Regions from separate parts of the Clostridium sp. JS66 genome, predicted to be linked through region 2. Evidence: riboswitches for the same ligand, from Rfam matches in the RefSeq annotation. Region 2 holds a riboswitch; the other holds the start of a gene.

Region 1 (8,046 bases), 2.3 Mb from region 2:
GTTTTAACTTTGCAAGCAAGGGAACAGCATATAAGAAGGGAAAAAGCAACTTCTAATATATGTTCAAATGAAGCTTTAAATGCCTTGACTGCGGCAATATATCTTACTACCATGGGTAAAAAAGGAATCAAGGAAGTAGCTTATCAAAGTACACAAAAAGCTCATTATGCCTTTAATAAAATCACTAAATCAGGAAAGTTTAAACCTCTATTTAATAAACCTTTCTTTAAGGAATTTGCAGTAGTAAGTGAAAAGGAACCAGCAATTATAAATGATGAATTACTGAAAAATAAAATACTTGGAGGTTATCCTTTAGGTAAAAGTTATGCTTCCTATAAAAATGCACTGCTTTTCTGTGTAACAGAAAAAAGGACAGCTCAGGAGATTGATAAATTAGTAAGTGTAATGGAGGGAGTATAAATGAAAGAATATAATAAATTGATTTTTGAAGTTTCAAAGCCAGGAAGAGTGGCTTATACACTTCCTAAATGTGATGTAGAATGTGAAGTTGTTGAAAATTTAATTCCTAAAGATATGCTAAAGACTAGTGAGGTGGAACTTCCAGAGGTTAGTGAACCAGATGTAATAAGACATTTTACACTTCTTGCAAATAAGAATTATGGAGTAGATAATGGTTTTTATCCTTTAGGCTCTTGTACCATGAAATACAATCCTAAAATAAATGAAGATATAGCTTCCAACCCACAGTTTTTAAACATTCATCCATATCAAAGTGAAGATACTGTACAAGGAGCACTTGAAATAATGTATGATTTGAGCAGTAAACTTTCAGAAATATCTGGTATGGATTATGTTACACTTCAGCCAGCAGCAGGTGCTCATGGAGAACTTACAGGACTTATGATAATTAAATCTTATCATAGAAAAAGAGGAGATTTGAAAAGAACAAAAATCATAGTTCCGGATTCTGCCCATGGAACAAATCCTGCCAGTGCCAATGTAGCTGGTTTCACTATAGTTGAAGTAAAATCTGATAAAAAAGGACTTGTGGATATAGAATCTTTAAAATCTGTATTGAATGATGAAATAGCAGGGTTAATGTTAACAAATCCAAATACATTAGGTCTTTTTGATTCGAATATTAAATTGATATCAGATATGGTACATGAAGCTGGAGGTCTTGTTTACTACGATGGTGCAAATTTAAATGCTATTATGGGAGAAGCAAGACCTGGAGATATGGGATTTGATGTAGTTCATATGAATCTTCATAAAACATTTTCAACACCACATGGAGGTGGAGGACCAGGAAGTGGTCCTGTAGGAGTAAAAGAGAGGTTAGCTGAATTTTTACCTGTACCTGTTATAGAAAAGAAAGAGGAAAAATATACTTTGAATTATGATAAGCCTTATTCTATTGGAAAAGTTAAAAGTTTTTATGGTAATTTTAATGTCATAGTAAAGGCTTATTCCTATGTACTTACAATGGGAGCAGAAGGACTTAAAAAAGCTAGTGACATAGCTGTGTTAAATGCTAATTATATAAAAGGTAAATTGAAGAATTATTATAATCAGCCTATAGATAGTATTTGTAAACATGAATTTGTAATGGCAGGTTTAAAGGATGCACCTGAAGGTGTCAGTACTCTTGATATAGCTAAAAGGTTATTAGACTATGGATATCATCCACCAACAATATATTTTCCTTTAATTATCGATAGTGCATTGATGATAGAGCCTACAGAAACGGAAAGTAAGGAAACTTTAGATGGCTTCATAGATTCCATGATAAAAATAGCTGAAGAAGCTAGAGAAAATCCTGAAATATTAATAAATGCACCACATAACACACCAATTAAAAGATTAGACGAAGTAAAAGCTGCTAGAAATCCTGTAGTGAAATATAGTAAGAAAGATTAGATAATTTACTATAAATAATCTGCATTAAATAAGATTATAATATAAAATTGTTAAAAAAATAATTACTGTTAATACTCGATAACCCATAAATAACATTTATTTGTAAATGACGTTACAAATAAATGTTATTTTTATATGTGATAAAATATGGCATTTTAAAGAAAACTATGAATTCACTTATTCATATGTCTGGAAATAGATAAAATAATAGTCAGTAATTATAAAAAATTGCATGATATATGGGTTTAAATGGATGTTATGTATCCGAAAACAAAATAAATGCTATAAAAAAATACAATAGAAAATGTTTTCAAAAATTATAGAAAAAAATGTGACTATAATATATAATAATAATTGAAAAGAAGATTATAAAAAAACTTAATAAATTAGGATGATGTTTTCGGGAGATTAAGTAGAAAACTTAACAAAGTTTTACTTTAAGAGTTTGCTTAGCTATATATTTTAAATATATAGTATCCTTCAATGGATAGCCGAAGGAGTAAGTATTGTTTTTACCGTAATAATATGAACCTCTCAGGCAAAAGGACCGAAAACGGACAAATCTCTGGGAAGCGTTAAGCACCGAAGGAGTAAATCTCTCAGGTTAAAGGACAGGGGTATAAAACGGAAGTTTTATACCCCTGTTTTTATTTTGTAAAGTAAAGATTGCTTATATTTAATTTTTGCAAAAGGAGAGTAAAAAGTGGTGGAAGAGGTAATAATCATTACAAATAATCCTATGAGTAACAATAAATTAGGTGATGTATATGAGGTGGATTTCATAGATGGTACTACTATGGAGGTCTACACAAAGGTTAGAGATTATATCCATAAAGGACATGAATTATTAACTCATCCTTTAATGAGTAGTATTAAACCTAATGAAACTCCATATAGAACAGTAGTTATATCTAAGAACAATCACAGTGTAGTAGACATGAAATCCTTAGGGTATATAGAAGAAGCTATACATACTACTGAAAAATTTTTAAAAAATTATGGAATACCCAATTGGACTAAGCAGGTAATAGAAGATTTTCAGCTTATAGATTATGATTTAATATATCATGCATTAACATAATTTAGTGGTTAAAACTATTTTTAAAATTGAGAATTTTCTGGATTAGATTTTTAAAAGGCAGGAGGTAATTTTATGGCACAAATTTATGACACTCTAATAATAGGAGGAGGACCAGCAGGGTTATCAGCAGGACTTTATGCAGCAAGATCTAGGATGAATACTTTAATTATTGAAAGGGCAAAATATGGTGGTCAGGCAACAACTACAGATGAATTGGAAAATTATCCAGGTTCCATAGAGGAATGTACAGGAACAACTTTAAGTAAGAGAATGAAAAAACAGGCAGAAGATTTTGGAACAAAATTTACAAAGGATGAAATAGTAGAAGTAAATTTAGAAGGTGACATAAAAGTTGTAAAAGGCAAAAAGGAAACTTATGAAGCAAAAACTATAATAATAGCTACAGGAGCAAATCCTAAACTTTCAGGCTTTAAAAATGAAACTGAACTTAGAGGAAAAGGAATTTCTTACTGTGCAACTTGTGATGCTGACTTTTTTACAGATTTAGATGTAGCTGTTATAGGGGGAGGAGACTCTGCAATAACAGAGGCAATATATCTTACAAAATTTGCAGAAAAGGTTACAGTAGTTCATAGAAGGGATGCATTAAGAGCAGCAAAATCATTACAAGAAAAAGCTTTTGCTAATCCTAAAATAGACTTTATTTGGAATTCAACTATAGAAGAAGCTGTAGGCGATGAAATATTAGAAAAACTTATATTAAAAAATAAATTAACTGGTGAAAATAGTGAATTAAAAGTAGATGGATGCTTTGTATTTGTAGGATATGATCCAATATCAGCTCTATTTGAAGGAAAGTTAAACATGGAGAATGGTTATATTATAACAGATGAAGATATGCAAACTAATGTAGCTGGAGTTTTTGCAGCAGGAGATGTAAGAAAAAAATCATTAAGGCAGGTAATAACTGCAGCAGCAGATGGTGCTATAGCAGCAACTATCGCTGAGCGTTATTTAGAAGAACATAAATAAAATATTTAGGAGGTTAAAAAATGATTGAATTAAACAAGGAGAATTTTGAAGGCGAAGTTTTAAATTATACTGAAAAACCAGTATTTGTTGATTTCTGGGGAGATAAATGTGAAATATGTAAAGAACTTATGCCAGGAGTACATGGCTTAGAAGAAAAGTATGGAGATAAAATAAAGTTCTCAAGCTTAAACATAAGTACTGCAAGAAGACTTGCTATAGGACAAAAGGTACTAGGACTACCAACAATGATAATTTATAAAAATGGAGAGAAAGCAAATACAATTACTGCTGACAAAATTACTTCATTAGAAGATGTGGAAAGTTTTATAAAAACATATTATGACACACTATAATAAAAAAAGACAAGATTTAGATGAAAATCATCATCACCTTGTCAAAAATTAAGTAACGTTCATTAAAATCCTAATATATATAAATAAAAAATACAAGTAAATTTTAATACTATTAAAAATTAAAATAGTTAACAATTGTAACAATCAGTATTATTGATAGCAATAGGCAATTTTGTACCTATTGAAATAAATTTGGAGGTGAATACTTTGCGTTTAGAAGTTGGAAAAATTTATGTAAAGGACATTCAATTTGGAGCTGAAACAAAAGTTGAAAGTGGAATTCTTTATGTAAACAAAGAAGAACTGTTAAAAGAAGTAGGTGGAGATGAAAGACTTAAAAGTATTGAGTTTGACATTGCAAAACCAGGTGAAGAAACAAGAATAATACCTGTAAAAGATGTTATTGAGCCAAGAGTTAAGGTAGAAGGCAAAGGTGGAATATTCCCAGGATTTATAAGCAAAGTAGATATGGTTGGTTCAGGAAGAACTCATGTGCTAAAGGGTGCAGCTATAGTAACTACTGGAAAAATAGTTGGATTCCAAGAAGGTATTATAGATATGAGTGGAGAAGGAGCAAAATATACTCCATTTTCAAAGACAAACAATTTAGTAATAACTTGTGAACCAAAAGAAGGGGTTAAACAGCACGAGCATGAAGAAGCAGTAAGAATGGTTGGATTTAAAGCTGCTACTTATATTGGTCAGGCTGGAAAGAACATAAAACCAGATGAAATTAAAACATATGAAACATTGCCATTATTAGAACAAGTTAAACAATATCCTAATCTTCCAAAGGTAATATATGTTTATATGCTTCAAAGTCAAGGACTTTTACATGACACATATGTTTATGGAGTGGATGCAAAGAAAATAATACCAACATTTATATATCCAACAGAAATGTTTGATGGAGCTATTGTTAGTGGAAACTGTGTATCTGCTTGCGATAAGAATCCAAGTTATGTCCATATGAATCACCCAGTAATTGAAGACCTATATGAGCATCATGGAAAAGATTATAATTTCTTAGGCTGTATCATAACAAATGAGAATGTTTATCTTGCAGATAAGGAAAGATCCTCAAATTATACTGCTAAGTTAGTAGAATATTTAGGAGCTGATGCAGTAATTATATCAGAAGAAGGATTTGGTAATCCAGATGCAGACTTAGTTATGAATTGCAATAAAATAAGCGATTTGGGTGTGAAAACTGTATTAATTACAGATGAATATGCAGGACAAGATGGAAGTTCACAATCATTAGCTGATTCAACACCAAAAGGTGATGCAGTAGTTACTGGAGGAAATGCTAATGAAGTTGTTGTATTACCACCAATGAAAAAAATAATAGGGCATCCAGAAGCAGCAAATGTAATAGCTGGAGGACATGTAGGAAGTTTAAGAGAAGATGGTTCTATAGAGGCTGAAATTCAAGTTATAACTGGAGCTACTAGTGAAGTTGGATTTAATAAATTAACAGCTAAAGGATTCTAAATTGCAAGGATTATATAGGCTTTATCATAAAATTATTGAAAGAAGGGTGATTATATATGTTACAAGGAAAAAAAGTTATAGCAGTAGGAGATAGAGACGGAATACCAGGACCAGCTATTGAAGCTTGTGTTAAATCAGCTGGAGCAGAAGTTGTTTTTGCATCAACAGAATGCTTTGTTTGAACAGCCGCAGGTGCTATGGATCTGGAGATCCAACAAAGAGTAAAAGATTTAACTGAAAAACATGGTGCAGAAAATATAGTTGTAGTAATTGGAGGAGCAGAGGCAGAAGCTTCAGGACTTTCAGCAGAAACAGTAAGTGCTGGAGACCCAACATTTGCAGGTCCACTTGCTGGAGTAGAGTTAGGTTTAGCAGTTTACCATATGGTTGAACCAGAAATAAAAGATGAATGTGATGCTGCTGTTTATGATGAGCAGTGCGGAATGATGGAGATGGTTCTTGATGTAGATGCTATTATTGGAGAAGTTAAAACTGTAAGAGATCAGTATTCAAAATTTTAATTAGTAAAAATAGTCGATTTTTAATAAAAATAGTTTAAATATGTGAAAGTCCTAAAAAGGAGGGGAATATTAGATGCTTAAAGTTGTTCATTATATAAATCAATTTTATGGCGGTATAGGTGGAGAAGAAAAAGCAGATGTGAAGCCAGAAATTAAGGAAGGTTTTGTAGGTCCTGGAATGGGACTTAATGGATTGTTAAAAAAAGGTGATGCTGAAATTGTCGCTACAGTAGTGTGCGGTGATTCTTATTATAACGAAAATGAAAAAGAGGCTAAGGCTGCAGTATTAGAAATGATTAAAAAGTACAATCCAGATTTATTTATAGCAGGACCTGCATTTAATGCTGGAAGATATGGTGTTGCTTGTGGTTCTATAGCTAAAGAAGTTTCAGAAAAGTTGAATATACCAGTAATTTCAGCTATGTATGTTGAAAATCCAGGGGTGGATCTATATAAAAAAGACATATATATAGTAGAAACTAAAAATAGTGCTGCTGGTATGAGAGATGCCCTTCCTAAAATAGTAAACTTGGCATTAAAGCTTGCTAAAGGTGAAGAAATAGGATCACCTGAAGAAGAACATTTCATAGAAAGAGGAATAAGAAAAAATTATTTTCATGAAGAAAGAGGCTCAAAAAGAGCTGTTGATATGCTTATAAAGAAAATAAGTGGAGAAAAATTTGTTACAGAATTTAAAATGCCTGTATTTGATAGAGTAGATCCTGTTGCTCCAGTAGCAGATGTTGCAAAGGCAAAGATAGCTATAGTAACATCTGGTGGTATAGTTCCAAAAGGAAACCCAGATCATATCGAATCATCAAGTGCTTCAAAGTTTGGAAAGTATGACATAGAAGGAATTGAAAACTTAACAGATGAAACTAATGAAACAGCACATGGAGGATATGATCCAACTTATGCTAATGCTGATTCAGATAGAGTTCTACCAGTGGATGTTTTAAGAAAGATGGAGAAGGAAGGAAAAATAGGCTCTCTTCATAGATATTATTATTCCACTGTTGGAAATGGAACAGCTGTTGCTTCTGCCAAAAAATTTGGAGAGAATATAGCTAAAGAATTAATAGCTGACGGAGTTGATGCAGTTATATTAACGTCTACTTGAGGAACTTGTACACGTTGCGGTGCAACAATGGTAAAAGAAATTGAACGTGCTGGACTTCCAATAGTTCACATGTGTACAGTAGTTCCAATATCTTTAACAGTAGGGGCAAATAGAATAGTTCCTACAATAGCAATACCTCATCCACTTGGAAATCCATCATTAGATGCTAAGGATGAGTTTGAATTAAGATATCATTTGGTAGAGAGAGCATTAAAAGCTCTACAAACACCAGTAGACAAACAAACAGTCTTTGAAAAATAAAAAAAGTTAAGAACTAATAATGAAGAGTTAATAGTGAAGGATGATTTTTAACTGTCGCAAAAAATCCATATTAACTATTAACTCTTCATTCTTAACTATTAATTTTTTAAAATCATAGGCTAATTTTATAGATTTCAATTAGAAATAAGGAGGGGTTTATAAATGAGTTTTCCAGTTGTAAAAAAAGCTTCTTATATTTTGGTAAATACACCAGATATGGTAATACACAATGGTACTACTCAAACATTAGAAAGGGAAACAAACCCAGATTCAGATTATTTGAAGGAATTAAAAAATCATTTAAGATCTTTTGAAGATGCAGTAGGTTATGCACCAAATCAA
Region 2 (8,046 bases):
TTGATAAATGAGCTTGAAAGAAATGTTATATTACTTGCATCAGCAGGTACTGGCAAAACAGAAACTTTGTCCAAAAGAGTTGCAAATATAATTGACAAGGGGAAGGCTGAGCCTTCAGAAATATTGTGTATTACTTTTACTAATAAAGCCTGTAAGGAAATGAAAGAAAGAATTGAAGGCATAGTAGGTGCTTCAGCAAAAGACATTACAGTAAAAACATTCCACAGCTTTTGCTTTGATGTAATTAAGCAGGAAGCTAAAAAAGGAACGGATGTGTTTACTGACTTTACAATTTTTGATGAGGAAGATTGTAGAGAGCTTATAAAATACTGTAATTATTTTGATTTTTCAGTTTCAACATTGCAAAAGTTTATTGACACTGTAAAATTGACCATTGCAAAAAATAATATTTATAGTAATGATATTATGGAAGATTGCAGCAGGGCTGTCAGTGCTGTTTTTAAAACAAATGAGGATAAAATAAATCAAATATGTACTGAAAAAGGTAATTTGAATTATAGATTAAAAGAAATCTTAAGGGATAAAGGAAGCATTTTTGTTAATTCTTATAATTCATTACTTTATCATAATCATGGTCTTGATTTTGCAGACTTAATAATTAAAGCTAAAGAGTTATTTAATAACCTAGAAGTAGTTAATTCCTATATAAATAGATACAAATACATAAATATAGATGAAGTTCAAGACACAAGTACGCTGGAGTATTCAATAATAGAAAAATTGTTTAAAGGAAACAACGTTCTAATATGTGGAGATAAATTTCAGACAATTTATGGTTGGAGAGGTTCTGAGCCTAATAGGATATTTAAAAGCTTTAAGGAAAATTATGATCCAAAAGAAATCATATTCACTATAAATTACAGAGCTACAAAAAATTTAACAGAAGCTTCGCTAAAATATCTTGAAAATGCATTTCCAATAGATATGAAGGATACCTATAAAGAAGGTATTGAGTCCGAATCAAAGGATGCTGGAGATAAGATTTCATTAAAGATAGCAGATAATTTAAGAGAAGAAGCCAGATTTATATATAATGAGGTAATAAATTTAGAAAGAAAAAGTGGAAGTGCAGATAATATATGTATGCTTACAAGAGATAATAGATATAATATAAATTTAAGTGAACAATTAAAAAGTATTATGAAACCTGAAGCTGTAAATTTTGAATTTATTTTAGTGGATCAATTTAAATTTTTTAGAAGACAGGAAATAAAGGATGTAATAGCTTTTTTAAAGCTCATTGCAAATAGATATGATTCTATAAGTTTAAAGAGAATAGTGAAGAGACTTCCAACAGGTATAGGGGATAAGACCTTTGAAGCCATTGAATCGGAAAAATACAAAAATTTAGGTATATCCTTATCAGATTTTATAGATGACAATGTGTTCAAATACGGGGATAAATATTCACTGCTTATAGATGAATTTCAGAAGGATAATATTATAGTATTTGATGTGGAGAGTACAGGAGTTGATGTAACTGAAGATGAGATTATTCAAATTGCAGCTATTAAGGTGAATAAAAATGGACAAGTAACAGAGAAATTTGAAAGATTTCTTAAGAATAATAAATCAGTCAAGAATTCAGAGCATGTTCATGGTTTTAGTGATGAATTTTTAAAGAAAAATGGCGAAGATAAAAATACTGTTTTAAAAGAGTTTGTCAAGTTTTCAGAAGGTTTAGTGATAGTTGGACATAATGTTCAGTATGATATTAATATATTGACTAGTGAACTTCGAAGAGCTGGATTGGGCAAGCCTAAATTTAAGGCTTTTTATGATACATTAGATATTTACAGAAGATTTTATCCAAATTTGAGAAATCATAAGCTTGAAACTTTAAGTCATATATTTGAAACCGAAAACAAACCAAGTCATGATGCGATGGATGATATACAAGCTACTAAGGATATTCTTGTAAGAGCCATTGAGGATGATATTATACCTACTTCAATGGAGAGAATAGCTTGTATGTCAAAATATTTAAAAGCATTTAACAATATATCTGACAAATTGAATAACCTTTTTAAAGAAGCAGAAGGAAGCAGACCTCATGATATTGTAAATAAAATTGTAAATGGCTTTAGCTTGAAAACTTTATATACTGGTGATGAAGGTAGGGAAAAGATTGAAAGGCTTAGAGATTTTTATGTACTTTTGAGGGAACTTGATAATAAAAATAAAAACAGCAGAGATTCCTTATTGGATATTATCAGAATAACTTCTCTTTCCAATGGTGAATTGGAGTCACTTGTTGTAAACAGAACTAAAAAGCCTAGAATACCAATAATAACAGTTCACCAGGCAAAAGGTTTAGAATATGAAACTGTATTTATTTCAGGTGTACAGCAAAATACATTTCCATCATATATGTCAATAAAATCAAATAACCTGGAAGAGGAAAAGAGAACCTTTTATGTGGCCATGACAAGAGCTAAAAGACATCTTTACATTACCTGCAATACTGATGGAAGATATAAAAGAACAACGAAAAGTGAGTTTATAGATTTTATACCATCAAGTTATATAAATATAGTATAAAATTTTAACTTAGTATAATAAAAATAATGCGGAGCAAAGCTTCGCATTATTTTTGTTATATTAAGTTAAAATTGAGTTATGCAATATTATCATCTGATTTTTTAAATTTATTCTTTCTAGACAAATATACAGGATAACCTATTATAGTAAGCACAATACCTATTCCAGCATTCATTGGTTGAGTGAATAAAGTGTTTAATATTATATAAGCTCCTCCTAAGATAGCTATAGCTGGTATTATAGGATATAATGGTACCTTGTATGGTCTTGGAAGATCTGGTTTGTTTTTTCTAAGTACAAACACTGCAAGGAATGTCATAACATAGAAAATCCATATTACAAAAATTAAAAGGTCTGTTAATTGATCGAATTTACCTGAAAATACTAATAGTATTGATATAATAGTTAATAATATACCTGAATTTATTGGTGTTTTAAATGAAGGATGTAATTTTGCGAGCCAAGCACTTCCTGGCAACTTATTTTCTACAGCCATTGCATATGGAATTCTCATTCCTGTTAATATATATCCATTTAATGCTCCAAATATAGAAATTAGTATACCTACAGTTATAAGCTTACCGCCTGCTGGTCCAAAGATTATAGTTGCAACATCAGCTGCTGGTGTTTTTGTTCCTGCAAGAGCAGTTGCTGGTAATACAAAAAGATATGCTACATTTATTAATAAATAAACTGCCATAACTAATGATAATCCACCAACAATTGCTTTAGGTAAATCTTTACCTGGATTTTTCATTTCTCCTGATATAGCTCCAACATTTATCCAACCATCATAAGCAAACATTGTAGCTACCAAGGCTGAACCAAGACTTGTGCCTATAGGGTGATTAACAGCTGTCATTGGGAATAATCTTGCTGCACCACCACCACCTTTCATGAGTCCAACTACTATAATTGCAAACAGTGGTATCAATTTACAAACTGTAGCTACAGTTTGAATAGCTCCACCTGTTTTTGATCCCAATGAATTCATACATGTTAAAAATATTATAACTATAATTGCTATTATGTTTAACATTGGGTCGCTTAAACCTAATAATGATATAACCTGTGTGGAAAATATTATGGCAAGTGCAGCTATATTAGCTGGAAAATATATAACCGTTTGAGCCCAACCTAAAAGATATCCCCAAACATCTCCATAAGTTTCCTCTAAGTATGCTACCATACCACCTGTTCTAGGTATTGCTGCAGATATTTCAGCAGCTGTAAGTCCGCCTGCTATAGATATAATTCCGCCTAAAATCCAAGCCATCATGCCTAATCCTGGTGCTCCAGTTGATGAAAATACCGCCCTAGGCTTAAAGAATACACCTGAACCGATAACCATACCGATAACGATTGCAAGAGCAGGAACGAGACCGATTTCCTTTTTTAATTCGCTTTTGTTCATTTTTACATTACCTCCTCAGAAAGTTTAGATTGTGATAATCTCTTATCACGATAAAATATTAACATTGTTTTTTCCTTGACTTAAGATGGATTCTATAATAATGTCTAAATTCTATATGAATTATTAAAAAATATAGATGATTTAGATAATATATTTATTATTTTTCCATTTAATTGAATTGATTTTAATTTTTATTTATTTAATCATCTTAATATAACAAGGTAAAACAATTTGGATAACTTGTTTGGTTTCATTGCTTAGTTTACTCTAGTTTTATATTGTGTATTCATTCAACATTAATAATTTTCAACAATAAAAAAGGACATGAGAGCAAAACTGCCACACATGTCCTCTGTATCTTTACCTGAGAGCTTCGATAATTAATTACCTTACACCATGGGTTCTGTTTAAAACAGTATCTTCAGAGGTTCGTCTTATATCGCTCCTGGTACCTGAAAGTTTCTGATATAGCTGTGGAACTATAACATTGCTTCTTCGGTTAACAAATGTTATCTCACGATATAATCATCCAATCTATATTAATTTATCGTAATTATATCATCAATTCAAACAATTTGCAATGTTTTTATTTATGATCACAATTGATTCTATCTAAAAAATTATTATCATATTTTTTTCTCATTTATCAGTTTTTTTATTCAGTAGTTTCAAATTGATCTTTGCCTACACCGCATAATGGACATACCCAATCTTCAGGAATATCTTCAAAAGATGTTCCTGGAGCTACTCCATTATCAGGATCACCTTGTTCAGGATCATAAATATATCCACATACAACACATACATATTTTTGCATAAAAATACCTCCTTGTTTAATTTGTAATATTAACAGTGTTTCACAATTGGGCAAAACAATACAATAAATTTGATAGTTTATTGAAAAATTATTTTACCGGATATGAATTTTTAATTATGATTTAAAGCTGCAAACTAATTTACAAAATTTAGAAAAAATTGAAAAATATAAAAAATAACTGAAAATTACAAATACTCGCACTGGAATAAAGTGTAAAATAAAGAGAATTACGACTTTATTATTTGCAGAGAAGTTAAATGATTTGTTTTTATAGATGATATAGATTAACTTTTAGAAGCAATAGCTTCTAGATTTGATAAAAAGCAAATTTTAAATTGTAGGGGGGATTTCTATGAACAAGAAAACTATTTCAGTACTTATATGCTTTGCAATGTGCATGGGTACATTACAGGGAGTTCCTTTAGAAAAAGTATCAGCAGCAAATGATATAAATATATCATTGGGACAGGATATAAGCACAAGCAAAGGTAAAACGCTCAACACATCAGTAAAAGAAGATACTGCAAGTATTGTGGCAAAATACAACTTTGATAATGCAAATGAAAACAAGATTTTAGATGCCTCTGGAAATGGCAACGATGCAACTTTAGTAGGTGGAACTAAATTAATTCCAGGCAAAAATGGAAATTCAGTAGAATTAAATGGAGATGATGGGTATGTTCAGTTACCAGATGGAATAGTAAAGGGACTTACGGATTTTACTATAACAACTTGGGTATATATGGAGAGTTCTCAAGGATATCAAAGAATATTTGATTTTGGCAATGATACAACTACAAATATGTTTCTAACTTCTTCAGGAGGAAATGCTGGAGCAAAGGGTCTTGCATTTTGTATAACAACTGGAGGGTCAAGCAAGGAGGAAAAAATCCAAAAGGGTACAGAGCTAGAAAGTGGAAAATGGGTACATGTAGCTCTTGTCGTTTCAGGTAATACAGGTACCTTGTATGAAAATGGTAAAAAGGTTGGAGAAAATACTAACATGACATTAAATCCTTCCAAGTTAGGAGTTACAACTAAAAATTACATTGGCAAAAGTCAATATGGAGATCCAAATTTCCATGGACAAGTTGATGATTTTTGCATTTATAACAGAGCTCTTAGTGGTGCTGAAATTGCTGGAATGCTTCAATTATCAGATAAGGATATTGTAGAAGACGATAAAGCTAGTATTAATATTAGTGATACTGCTGCATCGGATTTGGTACTACCAACAACTGGTCCTTCAGGGTCCAATATTTCATGGAAATCGGACAATGAAAATGCTATTAGCAATACCGGTAAGGTAACACCTCCATTATCAGGACAGTCAGATGTTAAAGTGAAGCTTATAGCAACTATAACTAAAGGAAGTGAAAGTGATACTAGAGAATTTAATGTTATTGTTAAAGCAGGTTTGTCAGATGAAGAATGTGTAAGGAAAGATAAAGAAGCTATTTATATAGGAAATATATTTACAATAGATTCAGATTTAAAATTACCAGCAACAGGTGCCAATGGTTCAACAATTACTTGGGAATCAAAGAATACAAGTGTTATAACCAATGATGGAAAAGTTATAAGACCAGAGGCTGGCAGTGGTAATGTAAACGTTATATTGATAGCTACTATAAGTAAAGGTTCAGTAAAAGATACTAGAGAATTTGACGCTACCGTTGTTCAGAAGACAAAAGAATCAAAGATTGTAAGTATTCCTGACATTGATTTAGAAACTTCTTTAGGAACAGCACCAGAGCTTCCAATTGTAGTTACAGTTACAAAGGATGATAAATCTGTAGGTTTAGCAAATGTTACCTGGGACAATATAGACGCATCTAAATATGCTGCATCAGGAAGCTTTAAGGTAGAGGGAACTGTAGAAGGAACAACTATAAAAGCTGTTGCAAATGTAAGGGTAAGTCCATTTACTATTAAAACTAAATTTAATATGGAAAAGTTACAACCTAGTAAAATGTTAACAGCAAGTGTAAAGGCTACTAATGCTGATGTTAATAGTACACAAGTGTTAGTAATTGTAGGGTTATTTGATAAAGATGATACTATGAAAAATATATCCTATATTTCAAAGGAAATAAAGCCTGGAAGTTCGGAGGATTTGGATGCAGGGTTTAAACTGCCAGAGGATGTAAATGGTTATAAAGCAAAAGTGTTTGTATGGGGTGGAACTAATTTAAATGACACCAATATGCAGCCTTTATCAAGAGTAAGTGAACTTACAACAGATTCCACCATTGTTTCAAGTTTAGTAGCTAAAGATTTTGATCTAGGTAAGGTAACCTTGCAGTCAAGTATATTTACTGATCATAGAGATAAAGATTATACTTACTTGCTATCGGTTAATGATGATCAAATGCTCTACAATTTCCGCAGTGCAGCAGGACTTGACCTTAAAGGAGCACAGCCTTTAACAGGATGGGATGCACCGGATTGTAATTTGCGTGGTCATTCAACAGGCCATTATCTGTCTGCTTTAGCTTTAGCTTATGCTAGTTCTGGAGACGTTAAATTTAAAAACAAAATTGATTATATGATTGCTGAACTTAAAAAATGTCAAGATGCTATGTCTGTTAAGTACAGTCCAGGATTTTTAAGTGGATATTCTGAAGATCAATTTATAAAATTAGAACAGTACACAACATATCCAACAATCTGGGCACCTTATTATACTTTGCATAAAATTATGGCAGGGTTGGTTGATTGTTATCAATTTGGAGGAAATACTCAAGCTTTAGAAATTGCTAAAAAAATGGGAGATTGGGTTTATGGAAGATTGAGCAAATTACCTAAAGATCAGCTTCAAAAAATGTGGGGCATGTATATTGCAGGAGAATTTGGTGGAATGAATGAGGTAATGGCAAAGTTATATGCCATAACTGGTGATGAAAAATATTTGACTACAGCTAAATATTTCGATAACCCAAAATTGTTTATACCTATGGCCAATAATAAGGATACTTTAGGTGGAATGCACGCTAATCAACACATTCCTCAAATTATAGGAGCTTTACAGATATTTGATGAAAATAAAGATCCTAATTATTATAATATAGCCAGCAATTTCTGGAATATGGTTACTGGACATCATATTTATAGTATTGGCGGCACTGGAGAAGGAGAAATGTTTAAGGATGCAGATAAGATAGCAGAATTTATTGATGATAAAGATGCAGAAACTTGTGCTACTTATAATATGCTTAAGCTAACTAGAAATTTATTTTTGCATAATACAGAT

Evidence for each region. A riboswitch is a leader RNA that binds a small molecule or an ion and turns the genes downstream of it on or off. The one in region 2 is predicted to bind glycine.
Region 1: another riboswitch for glycine. It lies ahead of Q6H37_RS01405 (GrdX family protein); the one in region 2 lies ahead of Q6H37_RS19845 (APC family permease).

The regions. Positions count from the first base shown of each region.
Region 1 covers NZ_CP131467.1:284,723-292,768, forward strand. The annotation lists gene gcvPA (aminomethyl-transferring glycine dehydrogenase subunit GcvPA) at 1-420, shown strand, start outside; gene gcvPB (aminomethyl-transferring glycine dehydrogenase subunit GcvPB) at 421-1,881, shown strand; glycine riboswitch at 2,273-2,441, shown strand; gene Q6H37_RS01405 (GrdX family protein) at 2,585-2,962, shown strand; gene trxB (thioredoxin-disulfide reductase) at 3,035-3,955, shown strand; gene Q6H37_RS01415 (thioredoxin family protein) at 3,976-4,308, shown strand; gene Q6H37_RS01420 (glycine/sarcosine/betaine reductase component B subunit) at 4,516-5,802, shown strand; gene grdA (glycine/sarcosine/betaine reductase complex selenoprotein A) at 5,859-6,323, shown strand; gene grdB (glycine reductase complex selenoprotein B) at 6,397-7,704, shown strand; gene grdC (glycine/sarcosine/betaine reductase complex component C subunit beta) at 7,867-8,046, shown strand, end outside.
Region 2 covers NZ_CP131467.1:4,250,911-4,258,956, reverse strand. The annotation lists gene Q6H37_RS19850 (3'-5' exonuclease) at 1-2,562, shown strand, start outside; gene Q6H37_RS19845 (APC family permease) at 2,639-3,976, opposite strand; glycine riboswitch at 4,407-4,505, opposite strand; gene rd (rubredoxin) at 4,632-4,793, opposite strand; gene Q6H37_RS19835 (beta-L-arabinofuranosidase domain-containing protein) at 5,146-8,046, shown strand, end outside.